3 regions of the Streptomyces sp. WAC04114 genome follow, and region 2 is predicted to be linked to each of the others. Evidence: predicted binding sites of a transcription regulator. Region 2 holds the regulator's gene; each other region holds the start of a gene.
The links. The regulator HrcA, encoded in region 2, represses chaperone genes, less so after heat shock. The targets are predictions, from matches to a motif close to TTNGCACTCNGNNNNNCNGAGTGCNAA.

Region 1 (3,229 bases), on a different contig from region 2:
CGGCAAGCGCCCCACCCTCTTCCGACCGCCCTACGGCAGCTACGACCGGGCGACCCTGCGCGCCGCCAAGACCTGCGGCATCACGTACGTCCCCCTGTGGAACGAGGAGGTCTTCGCCGACCACTGGGAGTACCGCGAGGGGGACCGCAAGCTGCGCCGGGGCGACATCGTCCTCACCCACTTCCGGGGCCGCGACCACTGGAAGGGCACGATGGCCGACATGGTCCGCCGCTTCCTCAACAAGGCGACGGCCCAGGGGTACGCGGTCGGGCGGCTGGAGGACTACCTGTGAGGCGGCCGGCCGCCGCCCTGCTGTGCGCGGTCCTGCTGGCCGGCTGCGCCGGGGGCGTGGGGGAGCGGCCGGACACCGCCGACGGCCGGGCCCAGGATTCGCCCCGCGCCGTGAGCGCCACCCGCCCGCTGCCGCCCGTGGTGGACCACGTCCCCACCCGCGAACCCGTCGTCTTCCTCACCTACGACGACGGCGCCGAACGCGACCCCCGCTTCGTCGGCCTCGTCCGCGAACGGCGCCTGCCCGTCAGCATGTTCCTCACGGACAGCGTCGTGGGCCCCGGCTACGGCCACTTCGCCCGGCTGCGCGCGGTCGGCGCGTCCATCCAGAACCACACCCTCGACCACCCCGCCCTGCGCGGCCTGCCCTACGCCGGCCAGCGCGCCGAGATCTGCGGCCAGCAGCACAAGCTCCGCTCCCGCTTCGGCATCAGCCCCCGCCTCTTCCGCCCGCCCTACGGCACCTACGACCGGACGACCCTGCGCGCGGCCGCCGACTGCGGCATCACGGCGGTCGTCCTGTGGCGCGCGTCCCTGGGCGTCGACGGCGAACTGACGTACACACGGGGCGAGCCGGGCCTGCGGCCGGGCGACATCGTCTCGGTGCCGGCGGGCGAGACGATGTCCCCGAGCCTGACCGAACGGACCGTGCGGCTGCTGCGCGAGATCGAGCGCAGGGGGCTTCGGGTGGGGCGGCTGGAGGACCACGTGCAGGACCGCCCGATGGGCCAGCCGAAGGACCAGCCGATGGGCAACCCGAAGGACCCCCCGATGGACCACCTGGAGAGAGCGCCCGGCCGACGCGCCGCCGGCAATTAGCAGTCCGCTTGACCGAGTGCTAATCGCAGTCATAGTCTCGGCTTTGGCACTCCCCCTAGGAGAGTGCCAACACAGCGACGGGCAGGTCCGGCACCCGCGACGACGGATCCACCTGGTCGCCACCTCAGACAGTTAACCCCGTGAGATCTCCGAAGGGGGAGGTCGGATCGTGACGACCACCAGCTCCAAGGTTGCCATCAAGCCGCTCGAGGACCGCATTGTGGTCCAGCCGCTCGACGCCGAGCAGACCACCGCCTCTGGCCTGGTCATCCCGGACACCGCCAAGGAGAAGCCCCAGGAGGGCGTCGTCCTGGCCGTGGGCCCGGGTCGCTTCGAGGACGGCAACCGTCTTCCGCTCGACGTCTCCGTCGGTGACGTCGTGCTCTACAGCAAGTACGGCGGCACCGAGGTGAAGTACAACGGCGAGGAGTACCTCGTCCTCTCGGCCCGCGACGTGCTCGCGATCGTCGAGAAGTAATTCACCCCAAGCACATTGCTTTGAAGCTGCGCCCCTGGCCCCCGCGATCGACATGAAGCCGGGCGCCCGGGGCGCAGTGCCGTATATCCCAGATTCCGGAAGAGGGCTCACGCTCCCATGGCGAAGATCCTGAAGTTCGACGAGGACGCCCGTCGCGCCCTCGAGCGCGGCGTCAACAAGCTTGCCGACACGGTCAAGGTGACGATCGGCCCCAAGGGCCGCAACGTCGTCATCGACAAGAAGTTCGGCGCTCCCACCATCACCAACGACGGTGTGACCATCGCCCGCGAGGTCGAGGTCGAGGACCCGTACGAGAACCTCGGTGCCCAGCTGGTCAAGGAGGTGGCGACCAAGACCAACGACATCGCGGGTGACGGTACGACCACCGCGACCGTGCTCGCCCAGGCGCTCGTGCGCGAGGGCCTGAAGAACGTCGCCGCCGGTGCCTCCCCGGCCGCCCTGAAGAAGGGCATCGACGCCGCCGTCGCCGCGGTCTCCGAGGAGCTCCTCGCGACCGCCCGGCCGATCGACGAGAAGTCCGACATCGCCGCCGTCGCCGGTCTGTCCGCCCAGGACCAGCAGGTCGGCGAGCTCATCGCCGAGGCGATGGACAAGGTCGGCAAGGACGGTGTCATCACCGTCGAGGAGTCCAACACCTTCGGTCTGGAGCTGGACTTCACCGAGGGCATGGCCTTCGACAAGGGCTACCTGTCGCCGTACTTCGTGACGGACCAGGAGCGCATGGAAGCCGTCCTGGACGACCCGTACATCCTCATCACGCAGGGCAAGATCTCCGCCATCGCGGACCTCCTGCCGCTGCTGGAGAAGGTCATCCAGTCGAACGCCTCCAAGCCGCTGCTGATCATCGCCGAGGACGTCGAGGGCGAGGCCCTGTCGACCCTCGTCGTGAACAAGATCCGCGGCACGTTCAACGCCGTCGCCGTGAAGGCCCCCGGCTTCGGCGACCGCCGCAAGGCGATGCTGCAGGACCTGGCGATCCTCACCGGCGCCACGGTCGTCTCCGAGGAGGTCGGCCTCAAGCTCGACCAGGTCGGCCTGGACGTGCTCGGCTCCGCCCGCCGCGTCACCGTCACCAAGGACGACACCACGGTCGTCGACGGCGCCGGCAACAAGGAGGACGTGCAGGGCCGCGTCGCCCAGATCAAGGCCGAGATCGAGTCCACCGACTCCGACTGGGACCGCGAGAAGCTCCAGGAGCGCCTCGCGAAGCTGGCCGGCGGCGTGTGCGTCATCCGCGTGGGTGCCGCCACCGAGGTCGAGCTCAAGGAGCGCAAGCACCGTCTGGAGGACGCCATCTCCGCGACCCGCGCCGCGGTCGAGGAGGGCATCGTCTCCGGTGGTGGCTCCGCCCTGGTCCACGCCGTCAAGGTCCTCGAGGGCAACCTCGGCAAGACCGGCGACGAGGCCACCGGTGTCGCGGTCGTCCGCAAGGCCGCCGTCGAGCCGCTGCGCTGGATCGCCGAGAACGCCGGCCTCGAGGGCTACGTCATCACCTCCAAGGTCGCCGAGCTCGACAAGGGCCAGGGCTTCAACGCCGCCACCGGCGAGTACGGCGACCTGGTCAAGGCCGGCGTCATCGACCCGGTGAAGGTCACCCGTTCCGCCCTGGAGAACGCCGCC
Region 2 (3,229 bases):
GGCTCCTCCACCACCAGGCCCGGCTCCGCCGCGACCTCGGGCACCGGCTGGGGCTTCTTCCACGGCGGGGTCAGATCGGCGGAGTACTGGCGCATTCGGATGACGATAGGAGAAGGCGAACGGCGATCACCGCGACACGCCGAAACGCGCCGCCAGCGCGTCCCGTTGCGCCCGCACGAACGCCGCGTCCACCACCGCTCCGTGACCGGGCACGTACACCGCGTCCTCGCCGCCCAGGTCGAGCAACCGGTCCAGGGCGGCCGGCCAGTGCGACGGCACCGCGTCGGGGCCCGCCTGCGGCTCGCCGGACTCCTCGACCAGGTCGCCGCAGAACACCACCTCCGGATCGCCCGGCACCAGCACCGCCAGGTCGTGCGCGGTGTGCCCCGGACCGACGTTCGCCAGCAGCACCTGGCACCCGCCGCCCAGGTCGAGGGTCCACTCGCCGGACACCAGGTGCCCGGGCGGGACCAGCCGCTGCGCCGCCTCCTCGGCCGTGGGCGCCGCCAGCCCGCCCCGCACCGCGTCCGCGCGCAGCTCCTCCCGGTCCCGCACCCGTGACAGCACCGCGTCCATGCCCACCGCGCCGAACACCTCCGCGTCCGGGAAGGCCGCCGCCCCGAAGACGTGGTCGAAGTGCGGATGGGTCAGCGCGAGATGTGTCACACCGTGCCCCGCCAGCGACCGCGCCTGCGCACGCAACTTCTCGCCCTCGGCGAGGCTCGACCCCGCGTCGATCAAGAGGGCGGCGCCCTCCCCGGCGACCAGCCCCGCCGTGCAGTCCCACACCGGCAGCCGGCACCGCCCCACCCCGGCGGCCAGACGCTCCCATCCGAGGTCTTCCCAAGTCACCGTCATACGGCGACGCTAGCGGTGCACCCCGCTCGGGGCACGGCGCCGCACGACCAGCCTTGCCGGGGGTGTACCCCACCGCCGTACACTGGGCCGGGGAATGCTGGCACTCGCACGCGCAGAGTGCCAGGCTCGACAGGCAGGACAACGGGCGGACGACTTCTGGAGGTGTGCGCGATGCTCAGTGAACGCAGGCTTCAGGTGCTGCGCGCCATCGTCCAGGACTACGTCGGCACCGAGGAGCCGGTCGGCTCCAAGGCCCTCACCGAGCGGCACAGCCTCGGCGTCTCCCCGGCCACCGTCCGCAATGACATGGCGGCCCTGGAGGACGAGGGGTACATCGCCCAGCCGCACACCAGTGCCGGGCGCATCCCCACCGACAAGGGCTACCGGCTGTTCGTCGACAAGCTCGCCGGCGTCAAGCCGATGACCGCGCCAGAGCGGCGCGCGATCCAGAACTTCCTCGACGGCGCCGTCGACCTCGACGACGTCGTTGCGCGTACGGTGCGGCTGCTCGCGCAGATCACGCGTCAGGTCGCCGTCGTGCAGTACCCCTCGCTGACCCGTTCGACGGTGCGGCACGTGGAGCTGCTCTCCCTCGCGCCCGCGCGCGTGATGCTCGTGCTGATCACGGACACCGGGAGGGTCGAGCAGCGGGTGGTCGACTGCCCGGCGCCCTTCGGCGACGCCTCGCTCGCGGATCTGCGCGCCCGGCTCAACAGCCGTGTGGCGAACCGCCGTTTTACGGATGTGCCGAGTCTGGTGGAGGATCTCCCGGAGGCGTTCGAGCACGAGGACCGGGGTACGGTCTCTACGGTGCTCTCCACACTTCTGGAGACGCTCGTCGAGGAGAACGAGGAGCGGCTGATGATCGGCGGCACCGCCAATCTGACCCGCTTCGGGCATGACTTCCCTCTCACGATCCGGCCGGTGCTGGAGGCGCTGGAGGAGCAGGTCGTGCTCCTCAAGCTGCTCGGCGAGGCGCAGGATCCGGGCGTGACCGTACGGATCGGTCACGAGAACGCCCACGTAGGACTCAACTCCACGTCCGTCGTGTCGGTCGGCTACGGTTCGGGCGGCGAGGCAGTCGCCAAGCTCGGCGTGGTCGGACCGACCCGCATGGACTACCCGGGAACGATGGGAGCGGTACGCGCAGTGGCACGGTACGTCGGACAGATCCTGGCGGAGTCGTAGTGGCCACGGACTACTACGCCGTACTCGGCGTGCGCCGCGACGCGTCGCAGGAAGAGATCAAGAAGGCCTTCCGGCGGCTCGCGCGCGAGCTGCACCCGGACGTCAACCCGGATCCGAAGACCCAGGAGCGGTTCAAGGAGATCAACGCCGCTTACGAGGTGCTGTCGGACCCGCAGAAGAAGCAGGTCTACGACCTCGGCGGCGACCCGCTGTCGCAGGCCGGTGGCGGCGGCGCGGGCGGCTTCGGAGCCGGCGGTTTCGGGAACTTCTCGGACATCATGGACGCGTTCTTCGGCACGGCGTCGCAGCGTGGACCGCGCTCGCGCACCCGCCGCGGCCAGGACGCGATGATCCGCATCGAGGTCGAGCTCGGCGAGGCCGCCTTCGGCACGACGAAGGACATCCAGGTCGACACGGCCGTCGTCTGCAACACCTGCAACGGCGAGGGCGCGGCCCCGGGCACCTCCGCCCAGACGTGTGACATGTGCCGCGGCCGCGGTGAGGTCTCGCAGGTCACCCGGTCCTTCCTGGGCCAGGTCATGACCTCCCGCCCCTGCCCGCAGTGCCAGGGCTTCGGCACGGTCGTCCCGACGCCGTGCCCGGAGTGCGCGGGCGACGGCCGCGTGCGGTCCCGCCGCACGCTCACGGTCAAGATCCCGGCCGGTGTCGACAACGGCACGCGGATCCAGCTCGCCGGCGAGGGCGAGGTCGGCCCCGGCGGCGGTCCGGCCGGTGACCTCTACGTCGAGATCCACGAGCTGCCGCACAGCACGTTCCAGCGGCGCGGCGACGACCTGCACTGCACGGTGACGATCCCCATGACGGCGGCGGCCCTCGGCACGAAGGTGCCGCTGGAGACGCTCGACGGCATGGAGGAGGTCGACATCCGCCCGGGCACCCAGTCCGGCCAGTCGATCCCGCTGCACGGCCGGGGCGTCACGCACCTGCGCGGCGGCGGTCGCGGCGACCTCATCGTCCACGTCGAGGTCCAGACCCCGACCAAGCTCGACCCCGAGCAGGAGCGCCTGCTGCGCGAGCTCTCCAAACTCCGCGGCGAGGAACGCCCCACGGGTCAGTTCCAACCCGGGCAGCAAGGGTTGTTCTCGCGGTTGAAGGACGCGTTCAACGGTCGCTGACGGGTGCCTGTAACGGGTGATACGGGGCGCCTCCCGGGTGACGGGAG
Region 3 (3,229 bases), on a different contig from region 2:
GGGATGCACCCCGGAACACGCCCGAGGGCGGCACCCCCTGTCGGAACAGGAGGTGCCGCCCTCGGTAAGGACGTTGATCAACCCTGGGGTCGATCAGAAGTCCATGTCACCGCCCGGCATGCCGCCGCCGGCGGGCGCGGCGGCCTTCTCCGGCTTGTCGGCGATGACGGCCTCGGTGGTGAGGAACAGCGCGGCGATGGAGGCGGCGTTCTGCAGGGCAGAGCGGGTCACCTTCGCCGGGTCGATGATGCCCTCGGCGATCATGTCGACGTACTCACCGGTCGCGGCGTTCAGGCCGTGGCCGACCTGGAGGTTGCGGACCTTCTCCACGACGACGCCACCCTCGAGACCACCGTTGACGGCGATCTGCTTCAGCGGGGCCTCCAGCGCGAGCTTCACGGCGTTGGCGCCGGTCGCCTCGTCACCGTCGAGCTCCAGCTTCTCGAAGACCTGGGAGGCCTGCAGCAGGGCCACGCCACCACCGGCGACGATGCCCTCCTCGACGGCCGCCTTGGCGTTGCGCACGGCGTCCTCGATGCGGTGCTTGCGCTCCTTGAGCTCCACCTCGGTGGCGGCACCGGCCTTGATGACCGCGACACCGCCGGCGAGCTTCGCCAGGCGCTCCTGCAGCTTCTCGCGGTCGTAGTCCGAGTCGCTGTTCTCGATCTCGGCGCGGATCTGGTTGACCCGGCCCTGGACCTGCTCGGCGGAGCCGGCCCCGTCGACGATGGTGGTCTCGTCCTTGGTGATGACGACCTTGCGGGCCTTGCCCAGCAGGTCGATCGTGGCGTTCTCCAGCTTGAGGCCGACCTCCTCGGAGATCACCTCGCCGCCGGTGAGGATGCCGATGTCCTGCAGCATCGCCTTGCGGCGGTCGCCGAAGCCCGGGGCCTTGACGGCGACGGACTTGAAGGTGCCGCGGATCTTGTTGACGACCAGGGTCGACAGGGCCTCGCCCTCGACGTCCTCGGCGATGATCAGCAGCGGCTTGCCCGACTGCATGACCTTCTCGAGGAGCGGCAGCAGGTCCTTGACGTTGCTGATCTTCGAGTTGGCGATCAGGATGTACGGGTCGTCGAGGACGGCCTCCATACGCTCCATGTCGGTGGCGAAGTACGCCGAGATGTAGCCCTTGTCGAAGCGCATACCCTCGGTGAGCTCCAGCTCCAGACCGAAGGTCTGGGACTCCTCGACGGTGATGACGCCTTCCTTGCCGACCTTGTCCATGGCCTCGGCGATGAGCTCGCCGATCTGGGTGTCGGCGGCGGAGATGGAGGCCGTGGAGGCGATCTGCTCCTTGGTCTCGACGTCCTTCGCCTGCTCCAGCAGGGCGGCGGAGACGGCCTCGACGGCGCGCTCGATACCGCGCTTGAGGGCCATCGGGTTGGCGCCGGCGGCTACGTTGCGCAGACCCTCCTTGACCAGGGCCTGGGCGAGAACGGTCGCGGTGGTCGTACCGTCACCGGCGACGTCGTCCGTCTTCTTGGCGACTTCCTTGACCAGCTCGGCGCCGATCTTCTCGTACGGGTCCTCGAGCTCGATCTCCTTGGCGATGGAGACACCATCGTTGGTGATCGTGGGCGCGCCCCACTTCTTCTCGAGGACGACGTTGCGGCCCTTGGGGCCGAGCGTCACCTTGACGGCGTCCGCGAGCTGGTTCATGCCGCGCTCGAGGCCGCGCCGCGCCTCCTCGTCGAACGCGATGATCTTGGCCATGTGAAGTGGTCCCTCCAGGACTGGGGGTGATTACTTCGGACCGCGCCCGCGCCCGCGACGGACGGCTCGCCAGCCTTGTGGTTCCTTCCCACCCGGCCTGCGGGCCTCACCGACCCGGTCCTTACGTTGTCACTCTCACCTTCAGAGTGCTAACGCAATGATTAGCACTCGACCCCTGCGAGTGCAAGCGCCTCCCGGGGATCGGGCGGGGGCGTCAGCCGCCCGCGAACACCGCCCCGCAGGCTGTTCGAACAGGCCGAAGGGCCCGCACCCCGGGGGGTACGGGCCCTTCTGAGAAGACCGGTCGCTGATGCGTTGGTCGTGGTGCGCGTTCAGGCAGAGACGCGAACCATGTCGGCCTGCGGTCCCTTCTGGCCCTGCGAGATCTCGAACTCGACCCGCTGGCCCTCTTCAAGGGTGCGGTAGCCGTCCATCTGAATCGCGCTGTAGTGGACGAAAACATCCGCACCACCGTCGACCGCGATGAAGCCGTACCCCTTCTCCGCGTTGAACCACTTGACGGTGCCCTGAGCCATGCCTAACTCCCCTATTACTGGCCCTTGCACAGATCCACACTTCGCGGATCCGGGTCAGACCTCACCCCCCACGGTTGGGGGCGTGCGCCGGAACGCGTCGACCGCGGCTGAATGTATCTGTCCAACTGCCGTCTGCAACAGGTCAATCGGACGAGAATTCCGGACGCGCCGGGTCCGGAATGTGGGGAGAATTCGCCCGAATTCAGGGCAAGTCGGGCCACACAAAGGGAACAAAAGCCGCAAAAGATGCGCACACTTTGGCTACATCTTGTCGGGCTCGCAGCGGGAATTCAGGGTTCCGATCAGAGGATCAGGACCGCGTTCCCCAACTGTACCGCGCTCAATCACGCAGAATTGCCCCCTCCGCTTCTCTCACGGAGGGGGCAATTCGATGAACTCTCAGTGACAGCCGTTACCGAAGGTAATAACGGGCCGCTCGACCGGTTCAGCCGCCGGCGACGGCGGGAATGATCGACACACCGGCACCGTCCGGCGTGGCCGTCTCCAGACCCTGCTCGAACCGCACGTCGTCGTCGTTGACGTACACGTTGACGAACCGACGCAGCTTGCCCTGGTCGTCCAGTACCCGGGCGGCGATCCCGGTGTGGTTCTTCTCCAGGTCGGCGATCACCTCGCCGAGGGTCCCACCATCGGCGGACACCTCAGCCTGACCGCCGGTGTAGGTACGCAGGATGGTGGGGATGCGGACGGTGACGCTCATGACTTCAAAACCTCCGGTTGGGCGAGATACCTAGGGGCGGGGGGCTGTGTCGATTTGCGGCTCCGCCGCGTGGGCGCGACCAGCCCCCGCGGGCCCGCAGCAAACAACGACGCTCAGACGAGCCCGGCCTCACGGAACGACTCCAGGCTGGGACGAATGGTCGCGGTCAGCCCCGTCCCCGCCACAGCGTCCAGCGTCTTGAGACCATCCCCGGTGTTGAGCACCACCGTGGTCTTCGACGGATCCAGCAGCCCGT

Region 1: the regulator HrcA is predicted to act here: its motif matches at 1,154-1,180, upstream of groES (co-chaperone GroES).
Region 3: the regulator HrcA is predicted to act here: its motif matches at 1,843-1,869, upstream of groL (chaperonin GroEL).

What each region holds. Positions count from the first base shown of each region.
Region 1 is NZ_JAIGQA010000042.1:43,857-47,085, reverse strand. It holds gene K4G64_RS14450 (polysaccharide deacetylase family protein) at 1-292, shown strand, start outside; gene K4G64_RS14445 (polysaccharide deacetylase family protein) at 289-1,110, shown strand; gene groES (co-chaperone GroES) at 1,280-1,588, shown strand; gene groL (chaperonin GroEL) at 1,706-3,229, shown strand, end outside.
Region 2 is NZ_JAIGQA010000175.1:12,333-15,561, reverse strand. It holds gene K4G64_RS31905 (DUF3097 domain-containing protein) at 1-95, opposite strand, end outside; gene K4G64_RS31900 (MBL fold metallo-hydrolase) at 127-858, opposite strand; gene hrcA (heat-inducible transcriptional repressor HrcA) at 1,030-2,046, shown strand; gene dnaJ (molecular chaperone DnaJ) at 2,046-3,182, shown strand.
Region 3 is NZ_JAIGQA010000021.1:58,872-62,100, reverse strand. It holds gene groL (chaperonin GroEL) at 94-1,716, opposite strand; gene K4G64_RS09095 (cold-shock protein) at 2,049-2,252, opposite strand; gene K4G64_RS09090 (MoaD/ThiS family protein) at 2,698-2,973, opposite strand; gene thrC (threonine synthase) at 3,087-3,229, opposite strand, start outside.